One region of the Sporosarcina sp. So3-204 genome, then DNA from elsewhere that is predicted to be linked to it. Evidence: riboswitches for the same ligand, from Rfam matches in the RefSeq annotation. Region 1 holds a riboswitch; the other holds the start of a gene.

Region 1 (8,045 bases):
TTCTATTGGAGGAAGCTTTATCATCCGCTCTTGTTAACGGAGAATTCCACCTACTTTTCCAGCCTAAACTTTTATTAGACACCGAGAAAATAATTGGTGCTGAGGCACTTCTAAGATGGGATCATCCGATTCTAGGACCGATATCCCCTATGGAATTTATACCGATTGCTGAAGAAAAAGGAATGATCCACATGATTGGCGAGTGGGTTTTACGCGAAGCTTGCATGAAGTGGAAAGCATGGTCAGAAGAATTACATGAACCAACTGTAATAGCTGTCAATATATCCCCTCTCCAATTAACAAGGGACAATTTTTTTCGAAATTTAATGGAAATTACGAAAGATACACAAATGAATCTCAACTTTTTAGAACTAGAAATCACAGAATCTGATTCCCTAGCTTCCGAAATACAATCGAAACTTTGCGAGCTGCGCGATGCAGGCATTCAAATATCTTTAGATGACTTCGGGACAGGTTACTCTTCTTTCAGCCATCTAAAAGAATTACCGATTCATATATTAAAAATAGACAAGTCCTTCATGCACAATTTAATTGGAAATAAAGGACAAGAAGCAATCGTTCGGTCCATTATCCAACTTGGCCATAACTTAAGTTTACAAGTAATTATGGAAGGCGTAGAAGAGAAAGAAGAAGTCCAATGGCTAAAGCAAGAAGGCTGCGATATGGTTCAAGGCTATTACTTCTATAAACCTTTAACGCCCGATAAAATGATTGAGGTACTTCGACAGCAACTATTGCTGACATATTAAACTTATTGCGATGTGTTACACATTTTTCGTAATTCTTCTTAATGTATATTCATGCAAAAGTGAAGTCAGAAAAACCTTTAATATCATCGCTTTAATTTTCAAATATACAATTGTAGTGAATAGTTTAGCGCGTAGACATATGAAAATTAGTTGCAATTTTAATCACTAGAGGTTATGATAGCTGTAATTAAACATTCACTTATTTCAGTTTTTTTGAAGTAAGGATAGAGGCGCAAAGACCATCAGTATACAATCCGAGGATGATGAGATCCGAAGAAGATTGTAAAAAGGGGGATTTGCCGAAGCGCATGAGTTGCTCATTAACTCATCGCTGGTTCTGGGCTAAATAAGTGCAGAATTGTCATATAGGCGACTATATGGAGGGCTATCTGGTGCAACGAAATAATTTATTATTTCAAAGCAGCAACGAGCCCTCGTTGCTGCTTTTTGCGTTTCAGGAAGAACTGCCCTCCACCCTCTATGTTTTATTAAATAAAACAAAAAGGACGTGGAGAACAGATGAATTTTGGACAACTGATTACCGCGATGGTAACGCCATTTGACGGACAAGAAGAAATTGATTACACTGCCACCAGTAACCTTATTGAGCATTTGATTGCAAACGGATCTGATGGCTTGGTCGTAGCAGGAACAACGGGAGAATCTCCAACATTAACACATGAAGAAAAGATTAAATTATTTCAGTTTACAGTCCAGGTCGTAGCAGGAAGAGTTCCAGTCATTGCAGGTACTGGAACAAACAGCACGAAAGAGTCAATCGAGTTGACCAAGCAAGCTGTAGAAGTCGGAGTCGATGGCATTATGCTTGTCGTACCGTATTACAACAAACCCTGTCAGGAAGGAATGTATCAGCATTTCAAGGTGATTGCTGAATCAACCTCGCGACCAATTATGTTATACAACATACCAGGGCGTAGTTCAGTTAATATGAATCCTGAGACGATTATCCGACTAGCCGGTATTTCGAATATTATTGCTGTTAAAGAAGCGAGCGGAGACCTAGATGCCATGTCTGCGATTATTGAAAATACGCCGCCAGATTTTTCACTTTACAGCGGAGATGACGGCTTGACACTTCCCGTCCTCGCGATCGGTGGCGCAGGCGTTGTTTCGGTCTCTGCTCACGTCATTGGCACGAATATGAAAACTATGATAGAACATTTTAATAACGGACGTGTCCAAGAAGCAGCGAAACTACATCGCCACCTACTGCCGACCATAAATGAAATGTTCGCTGCACCGAACCCTGCACCTGTTAAAGCTGCGCTGAATTTAAAAGGAGTCGCTGTAGGCGGCGTCCGATTACCAATACTGCCCTTAACAGATGTGCAGCTAGATTCGTTAAAAAATGTGCTAAATTACGAAGAACCGATACTTATTTAAACTGTTCTTTTCTTCTAAAGTATCTGCAACACTTAAATCTAAAGCAATTCAGGTTTGTATCATTTCCTTCATTGCATAATGTCTTTGTTTATAAGTGCCTTGCTTAAGAAGGAACTAGAATTTTAAAACAAAAGTAATCACCCTACTACTCTCCAACAAGTAGTAGGGTGATTACTTTTTATATCTATACTTACGCCTGCAAGTGATTATTCTAGCTAGTACCTACATCCGAACAGATTATTTCATGACTAGTTTATGAAAATAATGCTACTTCGAAATCGCCGGTTTTTCCAGGTACCGAATCCTTACTGAATACATAATGTAAAGATTATGTAAATGTTAGTTTTTGTATTGTAAATAATCAGAACGTGTAATATGCTTTCGATATCGGTACTCAATATTTAATTTCAATATCAATGTTAGGGGTGATAGTTTGGCAGATAAAGTATTACGGAAATTATTTCTTGGTTTTATTCATATACACATATTACACCACGCAAAAGAGCATCCCATTTTCGGTGTTTGGATGTTAGAAGAACTCAGAGAACACGGTTACAGTATCAGTTCTGGCACTTTGTACCCTATCCTACATGCAATGGAGTCAGATGGACTTCTAATAAGAGAAGATAAAAACGTAGATGGGAAAATCAGAAAGTATTACACAACAACTAAAAAAGGAGATCTAGTCCTTATTGAAGCCAGGAAAAAGGCATATGAACTCTTTATAGAAATCAAAGATTAACAAAAAGGAGCCAACAATGAATCAGACTAACCCTACTAGGGGATTTAAATCACTTATGGAGATATTTTTAGTTTCAACAAGACTAGGCTTTACATCTTTTGGTGGACCAACAGCTCATTTAGGGTATTTTCATGAAGAATATGTACGAAAAAGAAAATGGATGGATGAAAAAAGTTATGCAGATTTAGTTGCTTTATCCCAGTTCTTACCTGGACCGGCAAGTAGCCAAGTTGGTATCGGTATAGGTGTTATGCGGGCAGGTGTATTAGGTGGAATAACATCTTTTATAGGGTTTACACTTCCTTCAGTTATCGCCCTTATCCTTTTTGCTTTACTGCTCACCGGATCTGATATCGGAAATGCTGGCTGGATACACGGATTAAAAATTGTGGCAGTGGCTGTAGTTGCACATGCGGTAATCGGAATGGCCAAAAATTTGACGCCTGATTTAAAAAGAAAAGCCATCGCTTTATTTGCACTATTAGGTACACTTCTTTGGCAATCAGCTTTTACTCAAGTAGGTGTCATATTAATCGCAGCATTATTTGGGTTCCTTTTGTTTAAACAACACGATGAAGTTGAAGAAGCTAAATCGAAATTTCTGATTTCCAAAAGGGTTTCAGTGATTTGTCTACTTTTATTTTTCGGTTTGTTGTTTCTTTTGCCGGTTATCAGAGAAGTAACTGGATCTTATTGGGTAGCAATGTTTGATAGTTTTTATCGTTCAGGTTCATTAGTCTTCGGAGGTGGTCATGTTGTTTTACCTTTATTAGAACAGGAACTTGTACCAACTGGCTGGATAAGCGAAGAGTCATTCTTAGCAGGTTATGGTGCTACGCAAGCAGTACCTGGTCCCCTATTTACATTCGCAGCCTATTTAGGAACCGTTATGAAAGGTTGGCAGGGTGGTTTAGTCGCAACGTTTGCAGTTTTCTTACCTGCTTTCCTTCTAATTCTTGGTGCGTTACCATTTTGGGATAGTTTACGTAACAACGCTAAAATTAAAGGTGCAATAATGGGTGTAAATGCAGCAGTTATCGGAATTTTAATCTCTGCTTTTTATTTTCCGATTTGGACAAGTTCAATTTTGGCGCCTATTGATTTTGCTTTAGCCGCAATTTTGTTTAGTATGCTTGCCTATTGGAAACTTCCACCTTGGATTATTGTGGTTTCTGGAGCTATAGGCGGTTCACTCATGACATTAATTTAAATGATTATATCTATAATCTAAAAGACTAACAATCATGTGCACCACGAAAGTTAGGGTTAAAAATCTAACCTCTAAGGGCCACATCACAAGTTGTTAGTCTTTTTTCATTAACTATTTTTAAGAAGCTTGCCCATTTAGAAATAGAGTATGTTTTGTACGACTTCTGACGTTAGCAAACTACTTCCCTCTTCCCCTTTTCAATAGATACTTCAGCATTTCCCATCATAGTATTTACTATATTGCCAAAGTGCCTTACCATATAAGATAGCAACTAGTGCGAAAGGGGTATTGAGATGAAAAGAAAGATTAAAATATCAGTAGGGATTGTACTTGTTTTGGTAACAGTTGCTCTCCTATTTGCAGGAAATTACTTCTACAATCAAGCTGTGAAAAGAGGCACTGAAGTTGTTTTACATACAGAGGAAGCCTCTTTAAACGCAATGGCTAGCAATGAGGATCAGCAGCATCTAAAAGAAGCTAATGATTGGTTTGATCAGCAGAAGCCAGAGATTATAGACTTAGAAACAGACAAAGGCTTTCAAATAAAAGCTCAGTTTATTGCACAAATAGAACCTCAGCAAAAAGGAGTTATTTTAGCACACGGATTCCGCAATACCAGCGAAGATATGGGGAAACTCGCCAAGTTCTATTATGACCAAGGCTTCGATGTATTACTACCTGATGCTCGCGGCCACGGGGAAAGTGAAGGCGATTATATTGGTTTCGGTTGGCATGACCGCCTCGATTATAAAAGATGGATTGATTTTTTAGTAAAATCTGGAGATCAGCAAGTTATTTTACATGGTAATTCAATGGGCGCTGCCACTGTGCTGATGACAAGCGGAGAAGAGCTTCCGGATGAAGTAAAAGGAATCATTGCAGACAGTTCTTATAGCAGTGTCCAGGAAGAACTTGCGCATCAATTGAAACATATTTACAACTTACCTTCTTTCCCATTATTGAACGTGACAAGCTTAGTTACAAAGATACGAGCAGGCTATACATTCGAAGAAGCTTCCGTAGTGGATCAAGTAAAAAAAAATACACGACCTTTATTGATTATTCATGGTGATGCAGATGATTTGGTCCCTACCGCTATGGCACAACAAATCTTTGACGCAGCAGTTAGCGAAAAAGAATTATGGATTGTTCCTGATGCAGGTCATACGAAATCCTATGATAATATAACAATCGAGTATGAAAAGCATGTGCAAGACTTCTTAGGCGGCATATTAACGGATTAAGTAACAATTTCACTTATATAATAAAATTTTAAACACTGAATAGCCGATTACGGTATTCAAACTGAACCGGAGGCTATTATGACGAATCGTAACAAAGCTATTATATTACTAATCATATCCGCATTTGGATTTTCTCTTATGACGCTTTTTGTCAAGCTTTCAGGAGACGTTCCAACACTGCAGAAAACCATTTTCAGAAATGGTGTGTCCATGATTATTTCATTTTTCTTTGTCATTCATTTTAAAGAACGGTTATTCGGCAAACGCGAAAACCAGTCGCTATTGCTACTCCGTTCTATTCTTGGGGCTATCGGTATTATCTTGCTATTTTATGCGATAGACCACCTTGTTATTGCAGATGCAGATATGCTCAATAAAATGAGTCCGTTTTTCACAATTCTGTTCGCGGCAATTTTTCTAAAAGAGCATGTTAAACCTTATCAGCTATACAGTATTTTTGTAGCCTTTCTCGGCATTCTATTTATTATCAAACCGTCATTTTCACTGGATTTTGTCCCCTATGCAGCGGGAATTCTATCCGCAGTCTTCGCTGGCGGCGCATATACTGTACTTCGGGCGCTAGGCCAACGAGAGCACTTTTACACAATCGTATTTTATTTCTCAGGCTTTACCACTGTTATCCTGTTGCCTTTTGTTATCTATGCATACGAACCAATGACGCTTCAGCAGACATCATACTTATTGCTCGGCGGTGTATTTGCAACAGTCGGCCAGTTCGGTATCACACTAGCGTATAAATTTGCGCCTGCTAAAGAGATTTCCGTATTTAATTACTTTACGGTAGTATTCACAGCGCTCCTCGGCTTTGCTTTTCTCAGCCAAGTACCAGATGTCTATAGCTTATTAGGCTATTTGATCATTTTCGGCGCATCATTTTACATGTTCAAGAAAAACAAGAAAGAAGAATTGATTTATCCTGTGTCGGCAAAGAAATGAATTGTGGGCTGCCTGCGCGATACATTTTTACGTCAATTCTGATTAAAGTATATTAATACAATTGGAAGTCAGGAAAAGCTATACATCCTTGACTTCCTTTTTAAAAGTATGGAGTTTTAGCAAGTAGCCTAAAAATTTATTAAGATACTTTTTCATTTTTAACAATCTAGTACAGATTTTGGTGTTGAACCGAAAAACTTTTCAATTATATTTGGATATTTAATCAGTTTCCTGTAGTGTAAGTTAGTAGGTCGTAAATAAGGGGATGATTTAAATGGATGATATTATTATTTATTCCAAATGGGCAATAATGATTAAGCTAGCACTATTCTCCTGCGCTTTTGTAGTAGCAGGCATTTTATTTATTGTTTTATCACAGGGTGAACAATTGCCATCATGGATAGGACTTATAGGTGTTGTAACAGTTGTCATTTTTGGGTTGTGTGCAATATTTTATCTAAAAGAAATATTCATACGCAAACCCGTATTGATTATTTCTCAAGAAGGAATTATGGATCGGTCAAGTTTTGTAGGAGCTGGATTTGTTAGGTGGGAAGACATAAAAAATATTGACTTAATTACTTTTGGAGGACAGCCATTTCTAGGCATCTCTACACATGATCCAGAATTAATTATTAATCGGACCAGTGGTATAAAAAGTATATTAAATAGAGCGAATAAGAAACTGATTGACGCTCAAGTAAACATACCAGTTAATAACCTCGCGTTCTCGTTAGATAATCTTTTCGATGAAATTATCATTCGATGGCAAATTCATGAAGACGAACTTGAATCTGAATATAAAAAATGAAGAAATTGCAAGCTACGAGTTTAAGAAACAGGTCTGAATCTTTCCATCTCCGGGAAATTAGTACTTGACTTTAAAAAGGCTATTAACTGTCCGGTGCCAGTGCTATACAATTTTATGATAATTCGTTTTTAGGTTCTAAGTCAAATGTTGGGGTGGAGTGAATAACACGTCACCTTTTTTTCTTGTTCAGACAAAGGGCATATTGATTTCCGCTTCAGGTGAACGCTTTCTGCGGGCACGACTTCAGCCGCTTCCCTCGCTATCGCTCAGTCCAGGGTCTTCAGTTCGCGCTGTTCCCGCCAGAGTCGTCACCTTCCGCTCCAATCAACAATCCTTTCAATCATTCAGAAAGAATGATAAAAGCCTTAACCTAAATGAACGCCAATTTCTTTATACTTGATATTTAATAATATCTTGGCTCTAGCGTGATCAAAGCGTCTAAAACCATAAGCGGTCCGCTTCATCACTTTTGTTTTATTATTGATGCCTTCTAAAAAGCCATTAGAATACCTGAATATAAAACTATTTAGAATCTCTACTTGCCAATTTTTTAACGTTCGAATCGCTTTTAAAAAAGCAGGAATCTTTGCTTCTCCTACCTTACGGTAGAAAGCTTCTAGTCTTTTTTTTCTAAGACATCATCTGTCATTTTAGCCCAATCAAACCATTCACAATAAGCTTCTTTCAGTTCATAAGCTCTTTTTAGTTCATCAGATAAACCTGTATAACGATCTAAGTACCAGCGATTCTTCTCTGTTAATTTATTGTTTCTTTTGTATAAGACAAATCGCATTCGCTTACACTTTTTTCGGTCGTATGCATGCCACTCTTTTTGAACTTTACGTCGCACTTCATCAATCGCCCAATAAATATAACGGCAAAAGTGAAAGCGGTCTGCAATAATCAA
Region 2 (8,045 bases), 1.0 Mb from region 1:
TTAGGACTTCTTGTACTGGTTCTGTCAAATTCGTATCTGTCATTTAATTTCGTCTCCTTTCCTTATAGACTCATTATAAGCCGAAGGGCAGAAAAAATCCATCTTTAGAAATCGAAAGGGGAAGTTTATATTGGTTAAAAACAACGTAGTTATAGAGATTTTTGGTGCGAATGTCATTTGTGCGAGTTGCGTCAATGCACCTTCATCATTTGATACTTTTGAATGGCTACAAGCAGCTATTGGTAGGAAATATCCAAATCAAGCGTATGACATTAAGTATATCGATATAGATACTGAAGTTACCGATGAAAGACAGAAAGACATTGCTGAAAAAATTAAAAATGATGAATTCTTCTATCCACTTGTCTTGATCAATGAAGTGATGATTGGCGAAGGGCATATCCAGTTAAAGCCTGTTTTCACAGAACTTGAAAAACATGGTTATATACCTCAGGAAGCTAAATCATAAATTAGTAGTCTATTATTTAAATATAAAACCTCTGAATCCATTAGAAATTAATGGATTCAGAGGTTTTATTGTTCAACCATTATGTCTTTTATACATCCAAAGAAGTCCTGATTTTAATAAACGTGCAATTCTCCCAGTTACAGTTCGATCTCCTAGATAAGCGAAACCTTGCTTTTTACCTAAAGATCCTAGGAAGCCTTTCAACTTAATTTCTGGTAGTTCCGCTGGTAACTGCTTATCTGCCCAAACATGGCGCAACACCGTCACAATTTGTTCAGCTTGTGCCTCAGCTACTTGCGCACTTGGTGCATACGGTAACTCAGCGCAATCTCCTACAACATAGACATCACTATATCCAGGTAGTTGGTGATATTTATTTAACAAAAGTCTTCCTGAACAACCTTTTTCAGTTTCAATACTCTGCACAACCGGAACAGGACGAATTCCAGCAGTCCAAACTACTGCATCAACAGGAATTGTTTCCTCATGATTATGAAGGATATTCGCTTCTACTCTTGTAATATTTGATTCTGCTACAACTTCAACATTATGCTCGTCGAACCAGCTTTTAACAAAATTGCTTAATCGTTCAGGAAAATCCCTCAAAATACGTGGGCTTCTATCAAATAATTTAATATTTAAATCTGGTCTACTTTCACGAAGCTCACTGGCAAGCTCAATCCCACTTAGTCCAGCCCCAATAATACCTACAGTACACCCAGCACCTAATCCCAATAACTTTTCATATGTAATACGGGACTTTCCAATCGTCTGAATGCTATATGTAAACTCTTCAGCACCTGGAACGTCATGGTATTTATCAGTACACCCGAGACCTATCACTAACTCGTCATAAGTGATTTCAGTGCCATCTTCCATGTAAACACATTTTTCATTGGTTGAAATCTCCTCGATTTCACCTCCAACTACTTTAAGTTGATTGTGAATTGGCAATGGAACACGTACAACAGAATCCGACACAGTTCCCACAGCAAGAGCGTAAAATTCAGTTTTTATACTATGAAAAGGTGTTCTATCTATTAATGTAATCTCAATATTGGTTGGTAATTCCTTCGCTAATAAACGCTGTAAAATACGCATATTACCATAACCCGCACCTAACAATACAAGTTTTCTCATTTTAATCTCCTTCGCCTCTCAATTTCCGTTAAATTCCCATTTATAATTATAACAGTTTGTGACAAGTTTCACAATGAGCTAATCGAATTGACGTATTTTCAAAAAGAGAGTAAGATTTCAGATAGTGAGGTGATTTTAGTGAATCCAATTGTTGAATTTTGCATGAGTAATCTTGCAAATGGTGCTCACGAATCCTTTGAAATCTTAGAGCGTGATCCAAACCTAGATGTTCTTGAGTATGGCTGCCTAAGCTACTGTACGATTTGCGCTAATTCACTTTATGCTGTCGTCAATGGCGAAATTGTAAAAGCTGATACACCTGAGGAACTAACTAAACGCATCTATCAATTCATAGAAGATAATCCGCTCTTTTAATAAAGTTTAACTATATCCTTAAAAAGAGCAAATTTGCTTTCCGGAAATATTTCGGAAAGCTTTTTCATATCCATTACAGTTCCCACTCTAATAGAGTATCAAGGAGGAAGGTTGGCTGAATTTCCTTAGACTTTAATTCAATTGGAGATGTTACGCCACCCGCCACATGAATCGTGTCAATACCAAAGTGAATTCCGGCAAGTATATCCGTATCATAATTATCACCAATCATAACCATCTCGCCCTTGTCATACCCACCAATTGATTGTATTAAACTGAGCATATGTGGTTCTGGTTTTCCAATAAATAAAGGTTTTTCACCCGTCGCATTTTCAACTAGCTTAACAAATGAACCGTTACCAGGGACTAATCCTCTCTCAGTCGGGATTGCTTTGTCGCTGTTTGTCGCGATAAAATGAGCGCCTGCTCGAATCGCAAGACTTGCATCTGCTAATTTATCATAATTTATATGACGGTCTATTCCCATAATGACAATGTCCGGTTTTTCACGATTTATTTCTATGCCTTCTAACTCAAGCGCTTCTTCCAAACCTCTTTCACCAATCATCATGACAGTAGCACCTCTAAAATTCTCTTTACAGTACTTGGCAGCTGCAATTGCAGATGTCATCACATTGTGAGCTTCCATTTTTATTCCAAAAGACGCTAGTTTATGTTGAACTTGTAAGGGTGTTAGCGATGAATTATTAGTTACAAAATAAGGATCAAGTCCATTTTTTTGTAACTTAGCAATAAAAGAAACTGCTTCAATTATCGGATCGCTACCTTTGTAAACCGTGCCATCCAGGTCAAGACAATAAGCACCAAAATTCTTTGTCTGCATCTGTTATTTATCAGCCGGTAAAAAGGCAGAAACCGGTCCTAACTCATGCTCAAGATAATGACGAACTTTTGTTGGGAATAGGATAAGTGTGTCAATTGATTCATCTAATACAGTAATAATAGTTTTCGTATCTACGTTAATGAACTCACGAACAATCATCGTCCGCAAACCAATGACTTTTTTCAATGGGACTGACATCTCTGGTGTAATGACTTTTTCATCTTCCATAATATCAATAATATCATCATAACCGCCTGGATCTCTCATAATAAATCCATCAATCATTGAGTTTCCTACATCAATAAGTGACTCTATCACAACATGAGTTAGCCTGGAAACTGCAAGAGAATGTGTCAAATCAGCTCCCCATCCATCTTCGGCCTTGTACAAAGTTAGTAATTTCTCCATATGATTCAATGTATATTCAATCTGATTTCGGTCAATAAAATACAAAATTCTCTCCTCCTAGTCAGTGTTCATTCCTCTTTATTCTACCATAGAACTTCAATATTGAATAAGTTACAAAAAAGACCTACACAAAGATTTAATTAATCTTTGTGTAGGTCTTCCACTTCACTCGTTTTCGATAGATGAACTTTCCTTTGGTAGACGCCCAGCCTTTTTTAATACAAAGTGTGCACAACCAAAATTACAATACTCATAAAGATAATCTTGCAATGTACTAATTTTAGTTTCATACGTTGCTTTTTGGTTACGGTCATCGAAGAAGCCTTTCAAACGAAGTTGTCCGTAACCCCAATCACCTAGTATATAATCGTATTTTAATAGCACATCACTGTATCTAGCCAGCAAAGCCTCTTCTTGGAAACCTTCACGAAAATCAGTTATTAGCTCAAAATTCCAATCATCAAATGTTATCATATACTATTTTCACCACACTTAACTTTGCAATGCTGCATTAAATTCTTTATCACCTTGAAGTTGTCTCTCTTTCGCCGCGGCATTTACTTGCTCGTCAGCATGATAGCTTGAACGTACAAGTGGACCAGCCTCACAGTGTGAGAATCCTTTGGACATTGCAATTTCTCTTAATTCACCGAACTCTTGTGGAGAATAATACTTTTGCACAACAAGATGTTTCTTCGTTGGTTGTAAATATTGACCAATCGTCATAATATCCACGTTATTCGCGCGAAGATCATCCATTGTCTCTATAATTTCTTCATGCGTTTCACCAAGTCCAAGCATTAATGAAGATTTAGTTGGAATTTCAGGGTACATTTCATTCGCACGTTTTAACAATTCTAATGAACGATCATAAGTAGCACGAGCACGAACTCTAGGTGTCAGTCTGCGTACTGTTTCAATATTATGATTTAAAATATCTGGCTTTGCATCCATAAGACGCTCCAAATTCTCATAAACCCCACCCATATCAGAAGGCAGTACTTCAACAGTTGCAAACGGGTTTTTTCTACGAATCGCACGAATTGTTTCAGCAAAGATAGCTGATCCACCATCTTTTTGATCGTCACGCGCAACTGCTGTTACAACAACATGCTTTAAGTTCATTACCGCAACTGAATCTGCGACGCGTTCTGGTTCAGCTTGATCTAATTCATTTGGAAGTCCAGTGTTTACTGCACAAAAACGGCAAGCACGGGTACAAGTAGCACCTAGAATCATAAATGTAGCTGTACGACGCTCTCCCCAGCATTCATGTATATTTGGACAGCGAGCTTCTTCACAGACCGTATTCAAATTTTGCTCACGCATTAATTTCTTAAGATCCCTGTAGTTCTCATTCGTATTCAACTTAATATTTAACCAATCCGGCTTTCTTATATGCTCAGATTTATTTCCTTTAACTGGCTTGCACGTCACAAAAATCTACTCCATTCTATATGGGCTTGAGAAGGTTTTAGATGATTTTAAAAATTCCTCTACTATCGACAATGTACCACATTTATACTATTCAAACAACCTTGATTTGCAATAAATCCAAGTAATCAAAAGATTACATTTAACGAAAAATTATCGGTGTCCATATTAATTTAAAGATACTTTAGCCTGATTTTTCTTGGCCAACATTACCAATACCGAAAACAAAGTAGCTAGCAAGACAATTACAGCTAGTAAACCAATCCAAACTGAACCGGTAAACCCTAATACTAAATAACCTAATGCAGCTACCGCTGCACTAATCAATGCATAAGGCAATTGTGTCATAACATGGTCTATATGGTTACTGCCTGCACCCGTTGAGGATAAAATCGTCGTATCTGAGATTGGCGAACAGTGATCGCCGAAAACTGCTCCCGCGAGAACTGCTGCAAGTGCCGGTAACAATAAATCAGGAGAAGCATCAAGCATAATTTTCCCTGCAATCGGTAGCAAAATACCAAAAGAGCCCCATGAAGTACCCGTTGAAAATGCCATTAGACCTGCAAGTACGAACATGATCACCGGAAGAAATGCTAACGGTATATTTGCCGCAGTTACAATTTGTGATAGATATAGACCCGTATCTAACTTATCAATCAAATCCGTCAAACCCCAAGCAAAAATCAATATTATAACAGCAGGTAACATCGCTTTTAAACCACTAAAGAATGCACGCCTCATCAAAGCAACACTCGCTGTTTCATTCTTTTTCAACTGCGCAATGTATAATAATCCCCCTAATACTGAGCCCATTATTCCACCAATGACTAACGAAAAAGGTACATTGGTATTTTCAAAAATTGACCATATAGTAACTTCGAGACCATCTGCAACGCTTGCATTATAACCTGTCCAAATCATCATACCTAATGTCACGACAACAAGCGCTATGATAGGTCCAACTAAATCACGAACGCCGCCGTGGTCATGAATAGGAAAATCATCTTTTAGTTGACCCGGAATGTCTTTTAACGGATCATACAACTGCCCTGTCGTAACCGCGAGTTCTTCGTGTCTCTTCATTCCGAATAGATCTATGTCTGTCCAAGCAAAGAAGAATACCATTATTAGCGTTGACACTGCATAAAAGTTCATTGGAGCCATCAATAGAAACGCAGATAACGGTGAATAACTGATTGCTGCTCCACTAAAAATAATGCCTAACAACCCTATTAAATAAGCGCCCCAACTAGATATTGGAGATATGACACAAATCGGTGCTGATGTAGAATCTATAAAATAAGCCAGTTTCGCACGTGAAATTTTATGTTGGTCTGTAATCGGTCTTGAAATCTGACCTACAGCTAGCGCATTAAAATAATCATCTACAAATATCGCGATTCCAAGGAATACAGTCAGTAGTTTTGCGCCCCTCTTCGTCTTAATTCGGCGTACCGCCCGCTCTGCAAACGCCCGGCTACCTCCAGATAAACTTACAAATGCAGTAATAACACCGAGTAACAATATAAATAACATGATATTGATATTACCTTCATTTAAACTACTGTTGTCCCAATCCCAAAACGATACAGTAATCGCTTTCCAGAGAATGATTACAAAATCCTTTGGTGAAAATGCTGCTACTAAAATTGCAGCTACTACTATACCTGATCCAAGTGATAAAAGAACCCGTCGTGTGACAAGTACCATTACTATCGCTATAATCGGGGGAATAATTGAAACCCATGTACCAATCACTATCAATTCCTCCAATTTGTATGGAAGAGGACTTTTAGGAATTAAAAAACCAACTTCTTTGTACACGACTATAAAGTGTACGAGAAGCTGGTCTATTCTACGTATCGTTTGCTTGATAAAAAACACTATCTAACGAACAATCTGTAGCTCACCATACGTATTATTGCACGCATGACAGTGTCATTCTTATTTAGAATGAACCCAATCTGATGGACTTGACATCATAACATCAGATTTCGGCAAAACTTCCTTTTACACACGGTCATCAATGTCATTCTCGCATGTGTTACTAATAAGCTCTGCAGCCTCTACCCAATCGATATTCTTTCTTCAAGTATAATGTTATCAATCATTTAAAGAAATATCAAGTTCTGAATAACAACAAACAGCTGGATCCGTTTACTAGCAACAATTATATTGACAAACTAATTGTCTGGCGGCAATTTAACTGGAATTTCAAACGAAGGTGATCTTATCCCTTCTCCTTGACTAAAGATATGCGGTACATTGCCTTGCACAAGACCTATCGCTACTGGTATTTTCTGTTCAACAGTACTCATTTTTGTTGCTAATGGAACGATGATTTGCACATTTACTTGAAGGATGATATTCACTTCAATATAGGCATTATTAATACCAAATTCTTTAATACTTGTTTCAACATTCGCTTGAACGTCCCCAATGACATGGAAGCGCATCGGTATTTTCGGACCCAAATTTCCAAGTAATGGAATATTCGTCGCTTGCCCAACTGGCACATAAAAGACAACTCCACCTTGCTCTTCCATCTTTAAAGGGTCATATTCTATATTTTCACTTAGTGGAAGCATATCAAGATTACCAGATTCCGCCTTTTCTATATGCTCTTCAACTAGAAGTTTTGTATCAGCCAACACTCTATTAATAATTTCAGTATTAAACTTAGCTGTCACCATGTTCGGCGTATCTGTAGGAATATGCTCTATCACATCGTTAACGTCAAGGACATTGGCAATTCGATCGCTTACCGCTTTGCTAATAACGTATGAGGCAATCTTTTCTGTCTGTACTTCAGCATATTGAACATATATTGGCGTAAGTCTCATATTTACTGTATAGAAAAAAAATGCAACTGCAATTAGAAGTGCAGGCATGAGCAAAGAAATCAATTTTGGTTTTCTAAAGCGGCCACTGCGTTTCACTTGCCCTTGAAATTTCAAAATGATTCCTCCCTAGCGTAGTTTATGCTAGGCGGGAATCATTCATTCACTAAAATAATCACAACAATATATACCAAAAATATCGCGAATTAATTCGGGCATATAATATTCTTTTTCAGCATCTTTAAGTGAAGGATAGAAAAATCCAAATGTGAACATATCTAGCGTTGCCAATGTATACTTTTCACCTACCACTACTTCTCTATTTCCGGCAAATAAAAGACCATGTCTATTCTTATAAAGCCTTTCATGGATCATTGCGCCCATTAAAGTACCGCGAAAACCTAAACCTTTCACCTTCACTTCTGGCCATTCTTTATTTACTGATTGCTCGTAAATATTCATTAATTCTTCACCATCTAAAGTAATCACACATAAATTAATTGGATGAGGTAGAAGGGAATGGATGTCTCCT

What was found. A riboswitch is a leader RNA that binds a small molecule or an ion and turns the genes downstream of it on or off. The one in region 1 is predicted to bind lysine.
Region 2: linked by a shared signal. The riboswitch ahead of AC3RV6_RS14035 (Na+/H+ antiporter NhaC family protein) and the one ahead of dapA (4-hydroxy-tetrahydrodipicolinate synthase) in region 1 are both predicted to bind lysine.

The regions. Positions count from the first base shown of each region.
Region 1 covers NZ_CM176485.1:1,794,404-1,802,448, reverse strand. The annotation lists gene AC3RV6_RS08735 (bifunctional diguanylate cyclase/phosphodiesterase) at 1-770, shown strand, start outside; lysine riboswitch at 988-1,166, shown strand; gene dapA (4-hydroxy-tetrahydrodipicolinate synthase) at 1,290-2,174, shown strand; gene AC3RV6_RS08725 (PadR family transcriptional regulator) at 2,608-2,916, shown strand; gene chrA (chromate efflux transporter) at 2,933-4,126, shown strand; gene AC3RV6_RS08715 (alpha/beta hydrolase) at 4,420-5,370, shown strand; gene AC3RV6_RS08710 (DMT family transporter) at 5,449-6,327, shown strand; gene AC3RV6_RS08705 (STM3941 family protein) at 6,602-7,138, shown strand; partial or broken gene AC3RV6_RS08700 (ISL3 family transposase) at 7,504-8,045, opposite strand, start outside.
Region 2 covers NZ_CM176485.1:2,841,185-2,849,229, forward strand. The annotation lists gene AC3RV6_RS13995 (NifU family protein) at 1-43, opposite strand, end outside; gene AC3RV6_RS14000 (YuzD family protein) at 131-469, shown strand; gene AC3RV6_RS14005 (NAD(P)/FAD-dependent oxidoreductase) at 542-1,609, opposite strand; gene AC3RV6_RS14010 (YuzB family protein) at 1,748-1,984, shown strand; gene AC3RV6_RS14015 (TIGR01457 family HAD-type hydrolase) at 2,058-2,828, opposite strand; gene AC3RV6_RS14020 (DUF86 domain-containing protein) at 2,832-3,281, opposite strand; gene AC3RV6_RS14025 (YutD family protein) at 3,402-3,710, opposite strand; gene lipA (lipoyl synthase) at 3,729-4,679, opposite strand; gene AC3RV6_RS14035 (Na+/H+ antiporter NhaC family protein) at 4,839-6,431, opposite strand; lysine riboswitch at 6,568-6,750, opposite strand; gene yunB (sporulation protein YunB) at 6,857-7,630, opposite strand; gene AC3RV6_RS14045 (bifunctional metallophosphatase/5'-nucleotidase) at 7,673-8,045, opposite strand, start outside.